3 regions of the Streptomyces sp. NPDC055955 genome follow, and region 2 is predicted to be linked to each of the others. Evidence: riboswitches for the same ligand, from Rfam matches in the RefSeq annotation. Region 2 holds a riboswitch; each other region holds the start of a gene.
The links. Region 2 has a riboswitch for thiamine pyrophosphate ahead of ACFC96_RS39825 (purine-cytosine permease family protein). Riboswitches for the same ligand answer to the same signal wherever they lie in the genome.
Positions count from the first base shown of each region.

Region 1: linked by a shared signal. The riboswitch ahead of thiC (phosphomethylpyrimidine synthase ThiC) and the one ahead of ACFC96_RS39825 (purine-cytosine permease family protein) in region 2 are both predicted to bind thiamine pyrophosphate.
Region 3: linked by a shared signal. The riboswitch ahead of ACFC96_RS18145 (thiamine ABC transporter substrate binding subunit) and the one ahead of ACFC96_RS39825 (purine-cytosine permease family protein) in region 2 are both predicted to bind thiamine pyrophosphate.

Region 1 is NZ_JBHJYS010000007.1:189,502-195,682, forward strand. Features, by position in the region: gene ACFC96_RS16635 (cupin domain-containing protein) at 1-155, shown strand, start outside; gene ACFC96_RS16640 (DUF5326 family protein) at 300-512, shown strand; gene ACFC96_RS16645 (IclR family transcriptional regulator) at 851-1,564, shown strand; gene ACFC96_RS16650 (SsgA family sporulation/cell division regulator) at 1,665-2,126, shown strand; gene ACFC96_RS16655 (YibE/F family protein) at 2,205-3,557, opposite strand; TPP riboswitch at 3,629-3,785, shown strand; gene thiC (phosphomethylpyrimidine synthase ThiC) at 3,778-5,562, shown strand; gene ACFC96_RS16665 (hypothetical protein) at 5,711-6,181, opposite strand, start outside.
Region 2 is NZ_JBHJYS010000029.1:12,817-18,997, reverse strand. Features, by position in the region: gene ACFC96_RS39835 (NAD-binding protein) at 1-966, opposite strand, end outside; gene thiD (bifunctional hydroxymethylpyrimidine kinase/phosphomethylpyrimidine kinase) at 1,066-1,911, opposite strand; gene ACFC96_RS39825 (purine-cytosine permease family protein) at 1,908-3,347, opposite strand; TPP riboswitch at 3,340-3,434, opposite strand; gene ACFC96_RS39820 (serine hydrolase domain-containing protein) at 3,648-4,793, shown strand; gene tnpA (IS200/IS605 family transposase) at 5,039-5,371, opposite strand; gene ACFC96_RS39810 (RNA-guided endonuclease InsQ/TnpB family protein) at 5,419-6,181, shown strand, end outside.
Region 3 is NZ_JBHJYS010000008.1:114,220-120,400, reverse strand. Features, by position in the region: gene ACFC96_RS18165 (hypothetical protein) at 1-229, opposite strand, end outside; gene ACFC96_RS18160 (hypothetical protein) at 521-736, opposite strand; gene ACFC96_RS18155 (hypothetical protein) at 733-936, opposite strand; gene rlmN (23S rRNA (adenine(2503)-C(2))-methyltransferase RlmN) at 1,213-2,319, shown strand; TPP riboswitch at 2,344-2,449, shown strand; gene ACFC96_RS18145 (thiamine ABC transporter substrate binding subunit) at 2,528-3,649, shown strand; gene ACFC96_RS18140 (ABC transporter permease) at 3,757-5,367, shown strand; gene ACFC96_RS18135 (ABC transporter ATP-binding protein) at 5,367-6,181, shown strand, end outside.

The sequences.
Region 1 (6,181 bases), on a different contig from region 2:
TCGTCAGCGGCCGCGGCTCGATCACCGTCGGCATGGAGACGACCCAGGTGGCGCGTGGCAGTGTCGTGTACGTGCCGGCGGGGGTCGCCCACAAGTTCCATCACATCAGCGAGGACCTGCGGGTTCTGGTGGTGTTCTCTCCGCCCGAGAGCTGACGGCGGATCTCGGGGTTCCCTAGGGGGTCGCTCAGGGGACGACAAGGGGTCCGTAGTCCCCACGGAGCGCCTCGGCGTGCCAGCATCGAATGCAGAAGCCGTATCGAAGCGGTACGGCTCGGGAGAGAGGTAAGGGCGATGGCAGTGCGAGAGATCTTCGCGGGCATGCCGTGGTGGGTTAAGTGGGTCGCGGTGCCGGTCATCGCCCTGGTCGTCTTCGGCGGGTTGATAGCCAGCGTCGTGGGCTTCGTGATCGGTCTGCTTTTCAAGGTGCTGCTCTTCGTGGCCTTGGTCGGTGGACTCATCTACGTCGTGCGGAAGTTCATCACGGGCTCGTCCTCGCGCAGCGACTGGTAGCCCGAGGCATCGGTTCGCTCGCGCGGGGGAAGTTTCCCCGCGCGGCCCTCTCGAAGTGGTGGCCAGGGCTAGAGTCCGGAACTCGACGGCCGCACCCCCGTGATTCCCGAGAAGCGGGGGGACCCCACGCGCTTCGGGAGTGAACCTTGGCCACGGCTGAACCGCTTTCCGCCGCCCCGCTGTCCGCCGACACCATGTCTGCCGACGCCAAGTCTCCACATGCGGTGGCCCCACCACACGGATGTCGCACGCACACCTACGACGACGCCCGGGCCGAGGCCCACCCCGAGGGCCCGGCCGGCGCCCCTCCGACCCTCATCGGTTCCGTCCAGCGCGCGATGCGCCTTCTCGAGGCCGTCGCGTCGCACGAAGAGGGAGCGCCGGCCAAGCAGCTGGCCCGGGAGGCCGGCCTCGCGCTTCCCACGGCGTACCACCTGCTGCGCACGCTCGCCCACGAGGGCTATCTCCGCAAGGAGACCGGTCTGTTCGTCCTGGGGGCGGCGGCCGAGAGGCTGAGCAGCAGCGGAGCGCAGCAGAATCGTCGCGGCATGATCACCGAAGCCCTGCAGCACTGGCGCGACGCCATCGGCGTCCCGGTGTACTTCTCGGTTTACCGCGAGGGCGAGATCGAAGTTGTGGCCGTCGCCGACACGCCCGGGAATCCCGCGGTCGCCGAATGGGCCGACTTCCGTGAGACGGGGCACGCCCACGCGATCGGCCAGTGCCTCCTCGCCCAGCTCGACGACGAGAGCCGACGCGATCACCTCGACCGCTATCCCGCCCATTCGATCACCCCGTACACGGTGCGTGACGACCGCGCGCTGCTGCGACGGCTGAACGGACAGGGGCGGATGCAGCCGGTCGTGGAGCGTCAGGAGTACGCGTTGGGCACAGTCTGCGCCGCGTTTCCCATCACCGTGGGCTCCACCGCGGCGACGATGGCGGTCTCCCTCCCGTCCCATCAGGCCGGTCGTCTGCTGCCCGCGGCCCGTCAGCTGCAGAACGAAGTCGGGAAACTCGTGGGGACACTCGCCTTCTCTATCAGCATCTGAAAACTCACTCCTTGTGATCCCGCATGTACGTTAAGCAAGATGCGAAGAGCGTCGGGAAGGCTGTTCCCGGCCGATCGACGGCAAATTGACGGGGTAGGCGATGCGCGAGTCGGTACAGGCAGTACAAGCAGAGGTCATGATGAGCTTCCTCGTCTCCGAGGAACTCTCGTTCCGCATCCCGGTGGAGCTGCGGTACGCCGCCGCTGATCCCTACGCCGTGCGGCTGACCTTCCACCTCCCCGGAGACGCCCCGGTGACGTGGGCGTTCGGCAGAGAGCTCCTGGTGGACGGCGTGGCCGGCCCCTGTGGCGACGGCGATGTGCGCATCGAGCCGGTGGAACTGGCCGGCAGCCCCGGCGACATGCCGGGCGAGGTGCACATCCGGCTCCAAGTGGGCGGGGACCAGGCACTGTTCAAGGCGGGCGTCGCCCCCCTCGTCGCGTTCCTCGACCGCACCGACAAGCTGGTCCCGCTCGGCCAGGAGCGGGCGCTCGCCGACTTCGAGACGCATCTCGACGAGGCACTCGACCGGATCCTCGCCGAGGAGCAGAGCGCGGGCTGACGGGCTCCAGAAGTCCGGCACGATCAACTGATGTAACGCTTCAGCAGACCGGCGCCCCGGGGCTGCCCTCGCAGGGGTTCAGCGCTTCCGACGCCGGCCCCTTCCTCCGCGTGCCGGACCGGCCGTGGCAGCGGACGAGGATCCGGGTCGGTCGGCGGAGACCACCAGAGCCGCGAGCGCGGTCGTCACCGGCACCGAGGCGACCAGCCCGATCGAGCCCACCAGAGTCCGGACGATCTCCTCGGCCACCAGTTCACTGTTGGCCACGGTGCCCACACCGCTCTGCGCGATCGAGAAGAGCAGCAACAGCGGCAGCGCCGCGCCCGCGTACGCCAGGACCAGTGTGTTGACCACGGACGCGATGTGGTCGCGGCCGATCCGGATGCCCGCGCGGTACAGGCCGCGCCGGCCCATCGTCGGGTCGGCCTGATGCAGCTCCCACACCGCCGACGTCTGTGTGACCGTCACATCGTCGAGCACGCCGAGCGAACCGATGATGACGCCGGCGAGCAGCAGACCGCTCATGTCGATGGACGGGTAGAGACCGTGGATCAGGCCTGTGTTGTCGTCGGTGTTGCCGGTCAGCGCGGCCCAGCCGATGAACAGCGAACCGAGCAGGCCGATCAGGAGCAGAGAGACCAGCGTGCCGAGCACCGCGACCGACGTTCGGGCCGTCGGACCGTGACACATGTAGAGAGCGATCAGCATGATGGCGCTCGCCCCGACCACCGCCACCACCAGTGGATTTGAGCCCTGGAGGATCGCGGGCAGGATGAAGAAGGTCAACACCAGGAAGCTGACGGCCAGCGCGACGAGTGCCATGACCCCCCGCAGTCGTCCCACGACGACCACGGCCAGCGCGAAGATCCCGGCGAGGAGCGTCATCGGGAGCCTGCGGTTCACATCGGTGACGGAGTACTGAAGTTCTTTGGGTGCGTCGGGCGCGTAGGCCACGATCACCTTCTGGTTCTCGTGCAACTGCCGCGGCGAGTCCGGCTGCACGATCTCCGTGAACGTATGCCCGGTGTCCTTGCCGCCGTCGACACGGACTGTCGCCTTCTCGCACGTGCCCTTCGCCTGCTGCTCGGCGGACCGACCCTCGGCGGTCGACGTATCGCCGGTGGGGGTGTCGCCGGAGGCGTTTACGGACCGGCAGTCGACCTTGTCGACCCGTATGACGGTGCCCTGTTGGGTCTGCCGGTCGAAGCCGACGCCCGTACGGGCATGGGAGGGGGCGCCGCCGGGCCAGAGCACCACCAGGCCGACGACGACCGCCACGGAGAACGGGATGAGCACGGCGGCGATGACCTTGCGCAGATGCTGGGAAACGGGCGCGGCAGGGCCGTGACTGTGGGAGTGGCCGTGCCCTCCGCCCCCCTGGGCGTGCGGCGGATGCGGCGGTGAGGACGGAGACTGCTGCGTGCTGGTCACCGCCCGATCATCGCAAGAACGGCAGGGGCCCTCTGTTCAGCGCGCCAGAAATGGCGCTAGCGTGGGGGCACCTTTGCACACGCGGGAGCTCGGAGCACCGGGCTGAGAGGGCGCTGACCTCCGCTTCGGCGATGTTTCACATGAAACATCGCCCGACGGAAGCCGCTGCGTCGACCGCCGAACCTGTTACCGGGTAATGCCGGCGTAGGGAGTAGGTCTCATGACCACATCGGACGCACGCACGCCTGCCTCCAACCTGTCCGCAGAGACGGGCGAGGCCGGGAAGTCCATCGGCTGGCACAAGGGGTACGTCACGGGCTCACGCCCTGACCTCCAGGTGCCGGTCCGCCAGGTGCACCTCACCAACGGCACGGCGGTCACGCTCTACGACACGTCCGGGCCGTACACCGATCCGAGTGTCGACACCGATGTCCGCAGGGGCCTCGCGCCGCTGAGGGAGAACTGGATCATCAGCCGTGGCGACACCGAGGAGTATGCGGGCCGCCCGGTCCGCCCCGAGGACGACGGCATCAAGCACACCTCGCCGCGCGGCGGTCTGCGCAACCTCGACGCGGTCTTCCCCGGCCGCCCCCGCCAGCCTCGCCGCGGGCGTGACGGCCAGGCGGTGACCCAACTCGCGTACGCCAGGCGCGGGGAGGTCACGCCCGAGATGGAGTACGTGGCCATCCGGGAGAACGTGGAGCCGGAGGTCGTCCGCGAGGAGATCGCCGCGGGCCGCGCGGTCCTGCCGGCCAACGTCAACCACCCGGAGATCGAGCCGATGATCATCGGCAAGCGGTTCCTGGTGAAGGTCAACGCCAACATCGGCAACTCCGCGGTCACCTCGTCCATCGAGGAAGAGGTGGAGAAGATGACATGGGCGACCCGCTGGGGCGCCGACACCGTCATGGACCTCTCCACCGGTCGCAACATCCACACCACGCGCGAATGGGTCCTGCGCAACTCCCCCGTCCCGATCGGCACGGTCCCGCTCTACCAGGCGCTGGAGAAGGTCGACGGCCGCGCCGAGGAACTGACCTGGGAGATCTACAAGGACACGGTCATCGAGCAGGCCGAGCAGGGCGTGGACTACATGACGGTCCACGCGGGCGTGCGGCTGCCGTACGTCCCGCTCACCGCCAATCGCAAGACGGGCATCGTCTCGCGCGGCGGTTCGATCATGGCCGCCTGGTGCCTGGCGCACCACAAGGAGAGCTTCCTCTACGAGAACTTCGCGGAGCTCTGCGAGATCCTCGCGGCGTACGACGTCACCTATTCGCTGGGCGACGGCCTGCGGCCGGGTTCGATCGCGGATGCCAACGACGAGGCACAGTTCGCCGAGCTGAAGACGCTCGGGGAGCTCAACACGATCGCGAAGAGCTTCAACGTGCAGACGATGATCGAGGGCCCCGGGCACGTCCCGATGCACAAGATCAAGGAGAACATCGACCTTCAGCAGGAGGTGTGCGAGGAGGCGCCTTTCTACACACTCGGCCCGCTGACGACCGACATCGCCCCTGCGTACGACCACATCACCTCCGGCATCGGAGCCGCGATGATCGCGTGGTGGGGGACGGCGATGCTCTGCTACGTCACGCCCAAGGAGCACCTGGGCCTGCCCAACCGTGACGACGTGAAGACCGGCGTCATCACCTACAAGATCGCGGCCCACGCGGCGGACCTCGCCAAGGGGCACCCGGGTGCCCAGGAGTGGGACGACGCCCTCTCCGACGCGCGCTTCGAGTTCCGCTGGGAGGACCAGTTCAACCTCGCCCTCGACCCGGACACGGCAAGGGAGTTCCATGACGAGACGCTCCCGGCCGAACCCGCGAAGACGGCCCACTTCTGCTCGATGTGCGGGCCGAAGTTCTGCTCGATGAAGATCTCGCAGGACATCCGCCGCCAGCACGGCGGGACGAAGAGCGAGATCGAGGAGGGCATGGCGGAGAAGTCCAGGGAGTTCGCCGCCGCGGGCAACCGGGTCTATCTGCCGATCGCGGACTGACCTCGCCCGCGCCGCCCGCAGGCGCCGCGCGCTGTCCACCGGTCGCCCTTCGCGGCCGGTGGACAGAGTGTCCCGGGTCCGAGCTACGGCAGGCCCTGGGGCCTCTCGTCCGGATCGGGCTGGGCTCGCCCGATCCGGACGAAAGACCCTAGTCCGGCTGGTGGTCCGGGCCTCCGAAGTCCGGGCTCGTGAAGTCCGGGCTCGAGTAGGTCGGACGCGGGGCCGCAGGGGAGCCGCTGTCGGCGCCCGGGCTGCTGAACCCGGGCCTGTTGTACCCGAGATGCGGCATGCGGCCCGCGGTTCCGGGAACGCCCCCGCGGTTGGCGGGGGCCGGTGGTGGTTCCGCGAGGGCCTCCCGGAGAAACGGCAGGATGCCGCGCTCCAGGAGCACCAGGCACCACGCTTCCCTTGCCCGGTCCAGCTCCTCGTTCGACTCGCTGTGCGCGCCGGCTGGCAAGGACGTCGCGCCGTTGCGCAGAGCGGTGAGCAGCAGGCCCACGCCGGCGACAAGAATGCCCGCGGCCGTGAGCGCGCCGAACACCCAGCCGGCCGTCAACAAGGTCTGGGCGAACGCCGGTTCCGGATCGAGCATCTTCAGGATGTAGCCGACGAGCAGGAA
Region 2 (6,181 bases):
GGCCCAGGACGCCACGGCCAGACCGAGGACGCTCGTGACGAGTCCGGCGAGGGACCAGCGCAGCCGACGCGAGAACAACGAGCTGAGAGGCATACGGCGGCTGGTCGTGCGGCCGTTGGGTGCGGCGACGGCGGGGGAGACGGCTTCCAGGACCACCGTGCCGCGCCCGGTGGCCGCGGCGACCGTGCGTTCGTCGGGCAGCAGCAGAGGGCCCTCCGCGCCGCCCACGTCCGAACCCTCCGCGCCCGCCGGATCGTTGGCGGTCGCGGACAGCAGGGCGAGGGTGCACAGGCCCGGGTCGGCGACCTCGCCCCGGCCCGGCGGCGTGCGCTCCACGGCGCGCAGCAGGAGCCCGTCGGCCTGGACGACCTTGCTGGTACCGGCGACGGCGGTGGCCGCGAGCGCCGGCGCCGCGGTGTCGGCGTCGGACAGGACGGTCGTCGTGGTGTCCAGTGCCTCGGGGTCGACGCCGGGGGCGGAGAGCGCGGCTGCCTGATCGAGGAGGTGTTCCAGGTGCTGGCCGAGCTTGCGGTTGTAGAGCCGGATGACCAGGCGCAGCTGGGGGTTGAGACGGCGGGCGGCCAGGGCGGCCCGGATGTTGGTCTCGTCGTCGCCGTGGACGAGGGCCAGCGCGGCGGCGTCGGACACGCCCGCCTCGGCCAGCGCCTCCTCGTCGAGTTCCGGTGCCTCCAGGACCCGTGGCGGCGGAACGCTGTCGTCGGCCACGGCGGACACCGTACGGTTCACGACCGCCTGCATCCGCGAGAGCAGGGTGGCCGCCCGCGCCCGCCCGACGGGACCGGCACCCTGTCTGGTGACGCGCACGGAGGGCACGACGACCGTGACCCGCTCGCCGTACACGGCGCGCAGTTCGGCGGCGAGCCGCTCGGCGAGCGCGTCACCACCGCACACGATCATGTGGCCGGTCGGCGGGGCCTGTTGAGGCTGGCGGGGCAGGGTGGTCATGGCAACAGTCAAGTGGACGGGAGCGCCGGGTCACACATCGGGCCCCGATTTGTGTGCGTGCGGGCGTGTCGCGCGTGTGCCAGGAGGACCCGGCGGCTCTCAGTCCGTACGCCCCGTGGCCCCGGACCGGTCGCCCGGCAGGCGCCACCCGTGGTCGACCGGGCCGATGCCCGACCCCAGCGCGAACCCGGCGGCGATCGCCCCCGTGACGTACTCCTTCGCCAGACGGACGGACTCCGGAACGGGCAGGCCGTGGGCGAGACCCACGGCGACGGCCGACGCCAGGGTGCATCCGGTGCCGTGCGTGTGCCGGTTGTCGTGGCGGGGAGCGCGCAGCCAGTGCTCCTCGGTGCCGTCGGTGAGCAGATCCACGGCCGCCCCGGGCAGATGGCCGCCCTTGACGACCACCCAGCGCGGGCCGAACGCGAGGAGCCGTTCCGCGGCACGGCGCATGCCCGCGTCGTCGGCGACGGCGAGGCCGGTCAGCTGAGCCACCTCGTCCAGGTTCGGCGTGGCCACCGTCGCGACCGGCAGCAGCTTGGTGCGCACCGCGTCGAGCGCGTCCTCGGCGAGCAGCGGATCGCCGTGCTTGGAGACACTCACCGGGTCCACCACCACGGGGGCGTCCGTACCGGCGAGCAGTTCTGCCACCGTCTCGACGAGCACCGGCGACGAGAGCATCCCCGTCTTGACCGCCTGGACGCCGATGTCGTCCACGACGCTGCGGTACTGCGCGCGCACCGCGTCGACGGGGAGCTCCCACGCTCCCTGGACCCCCAGGGAGTTCTGCGCGGTGACGGCGGTCAGGACGCTCATGCCGTGGGCGCCGAGCGCCAGCATCGTCTTGAGGTCGGCCTGGATCCCGGCGCCACCGCCCGAGTCCGAACCGGCGACGGTCAGGACGCGGGGCGGCGCGACGCGTCGGGTGCTCACGGGCACGGTCATGTGCGGGCCTCCTCGTGCGGTGCGGTCCGGGTGTCGGCGGTCGGGCGGCGCAGCCTGAGGGGCGCGTACACGACGAGTGCGGCGACGAAGGCCACGTAGTACGCGAGGTCGGCGCCGTGCAGGGCCTTCGCGACCGGCCCCACGTACAGGCCGCTGTCCATGAACGGGACCGCGGCGGCGAAGGCGGCGACGAAGGCGAGGAGTCCGGGCCACCAGGGCTGCGGCCGTGCGCTCTCGGCGGCGAGGTCGACCGGCGCGCCGCCCCGGGCCCTGGCGCGCGCGAACCAGTCGACGGCCACGACCGCGACGAAGCCGGGGATCCAGTAGCCGACGAACAGCAGGACGTTCTGGAAGCGGGCCGCGGTGTCGGCCGCGTGCATCCACAGCACCAGCGGGAAGCCGAGCACCGCGGCGAGCGCCGCGGCGAGCGGCCGCGGGACCCGGACGCCGATCGTCTGCAGGGCCAGCGAGCCGCTGTAGTCGTTCATGGCGTTGCTGCACAGGGCCGCGAGCGCCACGGCCAGCAGCCCGAAGGAGCCGAGCACGCCCCCGCCGAGAAGCTCGTCGACCCCGCGCGCGGTCTGGTCGGTGAACACGGAGGCGCCCCACAGCCCGAGCGCCTGGACGGCGACGAAGGAGACCGTGACGCCGAGGAGCGTGAACCAGAACATGCGCTGACGGGAGGTGGCGGCCGGAAGATAGCGGCTGAAGTCGCTGGCGTAGGGGGCCCAGGACAGGGACAGGCTGAGCGCGATCGTGCTCGTCAGGACGAACGCGCCGGCCCGGTCGGCGCCGTGCGCGGCCCCGGTGGTGACCGGATGGACACCGTCGAGAAGCTTGACGGCCAGGACCACGAACGCGGCGGCCAGGACGAAGGTCATCAGCTTCTGCAGGCGGTGGACGGCCTCGTAGCCGAGCACACCGAGCGCACCCTGCGCCAGCATCATCACGAGCACGCCGACCCAGAAGGGCCAGCCGCACAGCCTGGCGAGCGCGTCGCCGCCGAACAGGCCGATCAGCGCGTCCCAGGCGACCGACGACAGCCACTGCAGGGCGCCGGGCACCGCGACGGCCCGGCCGAACGCGAGCCGCGCCAGCGGAAGCTGTCCCGCGCCGGTCGCGCTGCCCCACGTACCGAGATACGCGGTGGGCACGGCGCCGACGAGCGTGCCGAAGACGACGGCGGCCAGCGCGGTGGCGAAGTCCAGGCCGAGTGCGATGCCGACGGTGCCGGTGAAGACCCCGGTCATGGTCAGGTTCGGGGCGAACCACACGGTGAACAGGCGCCCGGCGCCGCCGTAGCGGTGGCTCTCGGGGACCGGCGCGATCCCGCGCGCCTCGACCCGCAGGTCACCGGGCGCGGCGGGCATCCGCCCGTCGAAGACGGAGCGCGGTCCGGTGGACCCGGTGCTGCTCGGGGCATGGGGCAACGACATTGGCTGACATCCCTCCGCCAGTGCTAACTGGTTCAGGTTCGACGGGTGTGATCTCAGCCCTCGTGCGGGGCACCCCGTGTCCGGTACGTCGGCAAGGGTAGCTTCCCTGTCCCGGGAGGCAACCCCGGGGGGAGGGGCGACGTCCGCTGCGTGGGTGGCGCGCACCCGCCGCGTGAAATTCGTTCGAGGAGTGCCGCACACCCCCGTACCGTGATCGATTCGAATGATCGCGGACGGTCCGGGCACCCCTGCCCGGCGGTCCGCGTCCCCAGGGACATGCGAAGGAAAGGACGGGACACGATGGAGCAGCGCCACGGTGAGGCCGACGAACGGTTCGGGGCCGTCGCCGACGCGTTCGCGCGGAACTTCACGGAGTTCCCCGAACTCGGCGCCGCCGTCACGGTGTTCGCCGAGGGACGCAAGGTCGTCGACCTGTGGGGCGGAGTCGCGGACGAGCGGACCGGGCGTGCCTGGGAACAGGACACCACCGTCCCCGTCTTCTCCGTGGCCAAGGGCCTGGTGAGCGTCAGCGCGCAGCTCCTCGCCCAGGAGGGGCGGCTCGACCTCGACGCGCCGGTCGGCCGGTACTGGCCCGAGTTCGCACAGCACGGCAAGGAGACCGTCACCACGCGCATGGTGCTCGGGCACCGGGCGGGAGTCCCCGCCCTCGACCCGGTGCTCTCCTTCGAGGAGATCGCCGCGTGGACGCCGGTGATCCGCGCGATCGAGGAGCAGAAGCCGCTGTGGGAGCCCGGCACCGCGTACGAGTACCACGGCCATGTCTTCGGCTTCCTCGTCGGCGAGGTGATCCGGCGGATCACGGGCCTCACCCCGGGCGCGTACTTCCGCCGCGCGGTCGGTGACCCGCTCGGGCTGCGTGCCTGGATCGGGCTGCCCGCCGGAGAGTCGGCACGCGTGGCCCGGCTCGCCGAGGCCGAGGGGCGTCCCGCGATGCCGGGGCCCGAGCATCTGCTCACGCGCATCGTGACGATGAACGGCGCGCTGGCCTTTCCGGGCCTCGACGAGCCGCACGGCTGGAACGACCCCGAGCTGCACGCCGTGGAACTGCCCGGGGCCGGCGCCGTCGCCTCCGCGAGCGGTCTCGCCCGTCTCTACGCGGCGGCCGTCACCGGGGTCGGGGGCCGCGAACGGCTGCTCACGGCGGACACGGTGACCGACGCGCTGCGCGAGCTGTCCTCCGGCGAGGGCTGGCTCGGCTTCGACGCCGGAGCGGGCTGGGGCTCGGGCTTCCTGCTCGACTCGCCGTCCTTCCGCCCGATGCTCGGCGCCCGCAGCTTCGGGAACGACGGAGCCGGAGGCCAATTCGCCTTCGGTGACGACGAGTTCGGGGTGGGCTTCGCCTATGTGGCCAATCGCATGATCGGCCACGGCGACGCCCGAGCCAACCGCCTGATCGCGGCGGTGCGCGCGTGCCTCGGCGCGTGACGCCGTCGCGGTGGGGACGTCCCGTCGTCCCCACCGCGTTCAGCTGGTCTAGCCGTATTGAGCATGAGCGTTGTTGATACGCGCGGGAGGAAGCGGTTGTCTGGACTGTTCTGACCTGCCGGTTCCCGCGGGCCCGCATGGTCGGCCTCAGCTGGGATGTCTCTGGTTGTCGAGGTATTCCTTGTTGCTCGACGGCGGGGCGCCTCCGCACGTGGCGGCAAAGTTTTGAGGGTGACCAGATGTGGTCACCTCAGAGGTACGTGCGGATATGCCGGGGAAGCTCCTGGCGGAGTCTGCGGGCGGAGATGCCCCTTGGGGGGAGCCGACCAGCTGGGACCGGAGACCTTGGGCGGGTGGTGCACCAGCAGGTGCACGTGGTCGGTCGCACTGTTGAACTTGGCCAACTCTGTTTCGAAGTCCGCGCAGACGGCGCGCATGACTTCCTCGCGGCGTTCAAGGATCTCGTCGGTGAACGGTCCGCGCCGATACTTGAGTGTGAAGACCAAGTGGGCGTGGAGAGTGTGGACGACCGTGCAACCCCTACGAATATTGGGATTTGGCTCCCAGTGTGGTGACATAGATCGTTACGATCGCCCGTGTGAAGGTCGTGACGCAGGTCAAACTCATGCCGGATGCCGTGCAGGTATCCGCGCTTAAGCGCACCCTGCGCACGGTCAATGACGCCGCGAACTGGGTTTCGGCGGTGGCGTTCGAGCGCGGTGTGCCGCGTGAGTATGAGCTGCGCAGGCACACCTACGCCGAACTGCGGTCGCGAGGGCTGGGGGCGCAGGCAGCGCAGCACGTGATCAAGAAGACCCGCGATGCCTACACGACGCTCAGGGCCAGCATCCGCGCTGGGAATCTCGGCAGGCCTGGATCGAAGCGTCGTACCAAGGCTGAGTCCAAGCCCATCGTCTTTAGGCCCCAGGCTGCGCAGCCGTATGACGACCGGTGTTTGAGCTGGCAGTACGAAGCGCAGACGGTGAGTATCTGGACAATCTCCGGGCGTATCAAGAACGTCCGCTTTGCCTGTTCGGCTGGCGCACTCAAGACGCTGCAGGAGCACCGGCAGGGTGAATCGGACCTGGTCGAACGCGACGGCGTGTTCTATCTGCTGGCGACCTGCGAGGTGCCCGAGACCGAGCAGTACGAGCCCGCCCATTTCATCGGCGTGGATCTGGGAATCGTCAACATCGCCACTACGTCCACCGGCCACAAGAGTGCCGGGCGGGACCTGAACCGGCACCGTAAGCGGCACCTCGATCTGCGCAGGAAGCTGCAGGCCAAGGGCAGCAAGTCCGCCAAGCGGCTGTTGAAGAAGCGTAACCGGCGTGAACAGCGTCACGCGAAGAACCAGAACCACATCATCGCGAAGACGATCGTGACCG
Region 3 (6,181 bases), on a different contig from region 2:
GGCCGCGGCCCTTGTTCCCCCCGCCGTCGGTGCGGTCGGTACCGGCGCGAGCCGCCGCGGGGGCGGCCTGCTTGACGGGCGGGGCGGCCCGCTTGGCCGGTGGTGCGACGTGCTTGGCCGGCGGGGCGGCCTGGGTCGATTCGGACTGTGCGGCATAGGTGATGCCGGTGGTGGCAAGAACCGCTGCCCCCACCGCGGCGGCGGACACGATGAAGATTCGCGTGGGCATGTCACTCCTCTCTTGCAGAGACGCCAGCTGGACAGCCGACCTGCGACGAACGTAGTAATCGGCTCATCGGCTGTCATTTCAGGACGGCTCAAGGTGTGACATCAGGCTGCTGAGCGAGTGGAATCCCTGCGCTCGGTGCATATCTCGGGGCTTTCCGGCGCAGCGCCGGAATCCTGGTCAGGGCGGGGCGGCGGTGGGGCCGAGAGGGCAGCCGCGGTGCGGCCGGGGCGGCGGTACGGCCCGCCTGCCGCACATCAGCCGGCGGCAGGCTCCGTCCGGAGGGAAAGCGGCTCACCCGGCGGGGCGGTACGAGCGCTGTCGTCGGTCGTCGTGCACCAGGATTCCCTGGGCCTCCATCCGGCGAAGGTGGTACAGCACGCTCGAGGGGCTGCTGAGTCCGACACCGGCGCCGATCTCGCGGACCGTCGGGTACTCCCCGGTTTCCGCGACCCACTCGCGGATGCATCGCACGATGCGCTCCTGGCGCTCGGTCAGATGGTCGATCACTGCGGGCCTCCCTCGCCTCGGGCCTGCCGCCGCAGTTCCACGCGCTCCGCGGGGCTGAGGGGGTAGGCCGCCAGTCGCACGGACAGGCGGTACAAGCGGCGTCGCAGTGCGGTGCGGCCCGGTTGCTCGGCGAGCCGCTCGTACGTGACGGCCCACTCGCGCTGTGTGTTCAGAACGTCATCGGGGAGGGGGTGGTCCATGTCTCGAATTAGAGCGCGTGTTCGATTTTCTCGGCAAGTGGACTCACCGGACTCCGGCCGGACGCGTACGGCTGCGCCCCGCTGCGTGCGGGAGACCCTGGGTGTGCGGTGGCTGGTAGCGCGCCGGCCTGCACGGATGCCGCCGCGTGGGCCGAGAGGCCGGGCCGTTCATGGGCCGCCGAGGCGGCCCGCCGCAGCCGATGGCGACCGGCGACGACCACCCCTCCCTTCTCGGCCTCCAGGTCACGCGAATGGATCTGCGACACTGGACGAGATATGCCTAAGCCCGGAGAACTCACTTTCGTCGCCCCGCGCGGAGCCAAGAAGCCGCCGCGGCACCTCGCCGACCTCTCGCCCGCCGAGCGGAAGGAGGCCGTCGCCGCGATCGGTGAGAAGCCGTTCCGCGCCAAGCAGCTGTCGCAGCACTACTTCTCGCGGTTCGCGCACGACCCCGCGGAGTGGACCGACATCCCCGCCGCCTCGCGCAGCAAGCTGCAGGAGGCGCTGCTTCCGGAGCTGATGACGGTCGTCCGGCATCTGTCGACGGACCAGGACACCACCCGCAAGACCCTGTGGCGGCTCTTCGACGGCACGCTCGTCGAGTCCGTACTGATGCGCTACCCGGACCGGGTCACCATGTGCATCAGCTCGCAGGCCGGCTGCGGGATGAACTGCCCGTTCTGCGCCACGGGACAGGCCGGCCTCGACCGGAACCTGTCGACGGGCGAGATCGTGCACCAGATCGTCGACGGCATGCGCGCGCTGCGCGACGGCGAGATCCCGGGCGGCCCGGCGCGCCTGAGCAACATCGTCTTCATGGGCATGGGCGAGCCCCTGGCCAACTACAAGCGGGTCGTGGGTGCCATCCGCGCGCTCACCGACCCCGAGCCGGACGGCGTCGGCCTCTCGCAGCGTGGGATCACCGTCTCGACCGTCGGTCTGGTGCCCGCCATGCACCGGTTCGCCGACGAGGGACTCAAGTGCCGCCTCGCCGTCTCGCTGCACGCTCCCGACGACGAGCTGCGCGACACCCTCGTCCCGGTCAATACGCGCTGGAAGGTCCGCGAGGTCCTCGACGCGGCGTGGGAGTACGCGGAGAAGTCGGGCCGCCGCATCTCGATCGAGTACGCGCTCATCCGGGACATCAACGACCAGGCCTGGCGTGGTGACCGGCTCGGCCGCCTGCTCAAGGGCAAGCGCGTCCACGTCAACCTGATCCCGCTGAACCCGACGCCGGGCTCGAAGTGGACGGCCTCGCGCCCCGAGGACGAGAAGGCGTTCGTCGAGGCCATCGCGGCCCACGGCGTGCCGGTCACCGTCCGCGACACCCGTGGCCAGGAGATCGACGGGGCATGCGGTCAGCTCGCCGCCACCGAGCGGTAATCTGACGGGCGTACTTACATCTTCATATTCCGACAGGGGAGCGCCACAGCGCTGAGAGTGCGGCATCGGCCGCAGACCCTCTGAACCTTGCCCAGGTCATTCTGGGTAGGAAGTTCGGTCGCCACTCAAGCTGTTGTGTCCTGCCCGGGAATCGTCCGCGATCCCGGGCAGGGCCGCGTCTCTTCCTGGTCACCCAGGAGGGAACTCAGTGAGCACCATCATCAAGGCCACGGCCGTCGCCGTGGCGGCCGGTCTCGGACTCGTCACGCTCTCCGCGTGCGGGGGATCCGACTCCGGCAAGGACGCGGCGGACTCCAAGACCGTCACTCTCGTCAGCCATGACTCGTGGGCCGTCTCCAAGAACGTGCTCAAGGACTTCGAGAAGCGCTCCGGCTACAAGGTCACGGTCCTGAAGGACGGTGACGCGGGCGAGGCCGTGAACAAGGCCATCCTGTCCAAGGACAACCCGCAGGGCGACGTCCTCTTCGGCGTCGACAACACGCTCCTGTCGCGCGCCCTCGACAACGGGCTCTTCCAGCCGTACGCGGCCAAGGGCCTGGACCAGGTGGGGTCCGAGTTCCAGCTCGACAAGGACAAGCACCGGGTCACCCCGATCGACACCGGCAACATCTGCGTCAACTACGACAAGAAGTACTTCGCCGATCACAAGCTGACGCCGCCCGCCTCGTTCGACGACCTCGCCAAGCCCGCGTACAAGAACCTGCTGGTCACCGAGAACGTGTCGACGTCGTCGCCCGGCCTCGGCTTCCTGCTCGGCAGTGCCGCGCAGTACGGCGACGGCGGCACCTCCCGCTCGGGTGAAGCCGGGAGCGGGGAAGGCTGGCAGGGCTACTGGAAGAAGCTCAAGGCCAACGGCGTGAAGGTCGTCGACGGTTGGGAGCAGGCCTACAACGAGGAGTTCTCGGGCTCAGCCGGCGGCAGGAAGGCGGGCGGTGACCGGCCGCTCGTCGTGTCGTACGCGTCGTCGCCGCCGGCCGAGGCGATCTACTCGGACCCGCAGCCGAAGACCGCCCCGACCGGGGTGGCGACCGGCACCTGCTTCCGCCAGACCGAGTTCGCCGGCCTGCTGAGCAACGCGAAGAACGAGAAGGGCGGCAAGGCGCTCCTCGACTTCCTGATCGCGAAGGAGTTCCAGCAGGACATGCCGCTGAACATGTTCGTGGACCCGGTGACGAAGGACGCGGCCCTGCCCGCCGACTACGCGAAGTACGACGTCGAGGTCGACGCCCCGAAGACCATGGCGCCGAAGAAGATCGCCGACAACCGTGACGCCTGGGTCAAGTCGTGGACCTCACTCGTACTGAAGTGACGTCCCCCGGGGAACCTCCGGTGAAGCGCCCGGCATCGCGCCCGGGCACGCCTGCGGTGACTCCCCGTAAGGGCCGTCGGCGCGGGAGCGCGGCTCGGCTCGGCCTCATGGCCGTGCCCGTCGCGTTCTTCGCGGTCTTCTTCGCCTATCCGGTCGCGGCGATCGTCTCGCGCGGCCTGAAGGCGGGCGGCCACTGGCAGTTCGGGCGGATCACCGACGTGCTCGGGCAGCCCGACATCCAGCACGTCCTGTGGTTCACGACCTGGCAGGCGTTCGCCTCGACCGTGCTCACGCTGCTGATCGCGCTCCCCGGCGCGTACGTCTTCGCGCGCTTCGAGTTCAGGGGCAAGCAGGTTCTGAGAGCCGCCGTCACCGTGCCGTTCGTGCTGCCGACCGTCGTCGTCGGCACGGCGTTCCTGGCGCTGGTGGGCCGCGGCGGGCTGCTCGACGGCCTGTGGGGCGTACGCCTCGACACCACGGTGTGGGCGATCCTGCTCGCCCATGTCTTCTTCAACTACGCCGTCGTCGTGCGCACCGTGGGCGGACTGTGGTCGCAGCTCGACCCGCGGCAGGAGGAGGCCGCCCGGATGCTGGGCGCCTCCCGCTGGACGGCCTGGCGGAAGGTGACGCTGCCCGCGCTCGGGCCGGCCGTCGCGGCCGCCGCGCTGATGGTCTTCCTCTTCGCGTTCACGTCGTTCGGCGTGGTCCAGATCCTCGGCGGGCCGACGTTCTCCACTCTCGAGGTCGAGATCTACCGGCAGACCGCGCAGATCTTCGACCTCTCCACGGCGGCCGTCCTCACGATCGTGCAGTTCGCCGCCGTGGGGATCATTCTCGCCGTGCACGCATGGAGCGTTCGCCGGCAGGAGAGCGCGCTGCGCCTCGTGGACGCGGCGCACACCGCCCGACGCCCGCGCGGCCCGGGCCAGTGGGCGCTGCTCGCCGGGGTGGTCGCCACCGTCGCGGTACTGATCCTGCTGCCGCTCGGTGTGCTGATCCAGAGGTCCTTCGAGGGGCCGGACGGCTTCGGCTTCTCCTACTACACGGCGCTCACCTCGTCCGACAGCGGTGCGTTCCTGGTGCCGCCGATCGAGGCGATCGGAAACTCCCTCACGTACGCGCTCGCCGCCACCGCCCTCGCGGTCGTGATCGGCGGACTCGCCGCCGCGGCCCTGACGCGCAGGGCCGGGCGTCTCGTACGGGGCTTCGACGCGCTCCTCATGCTGCCGCTCGGCGTCTCCGCCGTCACCGTCGGCTTCGGCTTCCTGATCACTCTGGACAAGCCGCCCCTCGACCTGCGCGGCACCTGGATCCTGGTTCCGCTGGCCCAGGCCCTCGTCGGGGTGCCCTTCGTCGTCCGCACCATGCTGCCGGTCCTGCGCGCGGTCGACGGGCGGTTGCGCGAGGCCGCCGCCGTCCTCGGTGCCTCGCCGCTGCGGGCCTGGCGCGAGGTCGATCTGCCGATGGTGCGCAGGGCTCTGCTGATCGCGGCCGGATTCGCGTTCGCCGTGTCGCTCGGCGAGTTCGGGGCGACCGTGTTCATCGCCCGCCCGGACCACCCGACCCTGCCGGTCGCCGTGGCGCGGCTCCTCGGCCGCGCCGGTGACCTCAACTACGGCCAGGCAATGGCCCTTTCGACGATTCTCATGGTGGTGTGCGCGGTGTCGCTGCTGCTGCTCGAACGCATCCGCACGGACCGTACGACGGGAGAGTTCTGATGGCCCTGCTGACCCTGGACGACGCGACCGTGCGGTTCGACGGTCCGTCCGCAGCGGCGCATGCGGCGCTCGACCGGATCGATCTGGAGGTCGCCGAGCACGAGATCGTGTGTGTGCTCGGCCCCAGCGGCAGCGGCAAGTCGACGCTGCTGAGGGTCGTGGCCGGGCTCCAGGCGCTCGACGGGGGACGTGTGTTCCTCGACGGCCGTGACCAGTCGGGCGTGCCCGCGCACCGGCGGGGCGTCGGCCTCATGTTCCAGGACCACCAGCTGTTCCCGCAGCGCGACGTGGGCGGCAACGTCGCCTTCGGGCTGCGGATGCACGGCGCCACGCGCTCCGAACAGCAGCTCCGCGTGGGCGAGTTGCTGGCGCTGGTCGGGTTGCCCGGGGCCGACGGGCGCGCCGTGGGCTCGCTGTCCGGCGGCGAGCAGCAGCGCGTGGCCCTCGCCAGGGCGCTCGCCCCGCGACCCCGCCTGCTCATGCTCGACGAGCCGCTCGGCCAGCTCGACCGCTCGCTGCGGGAGCGTCTCGTCGTCGAACTCAGGGAGCTCTTCGGCGAGTTGGGCACGACGGTGCTGGCCGTGACCCACGACCAGGGCGAGGCCTTCGCGCTCGCCGACCGCGTCGTGGTGATGCGCGACGGACGGATAGCCCAGTCCGGTACGCCACTTGAGGTGTGGCAGCACCCGGCCGACGCGTTCGTGGCACGCTTCCTCGGATTCGACAACGTGGTCGACGCCACGGTCGTCGGGGAGGTGGCCGACACGCCCTGGGGAAAGCTGCCGGTGCCCGCGGGGTCCCCGCAGGGCCGCGC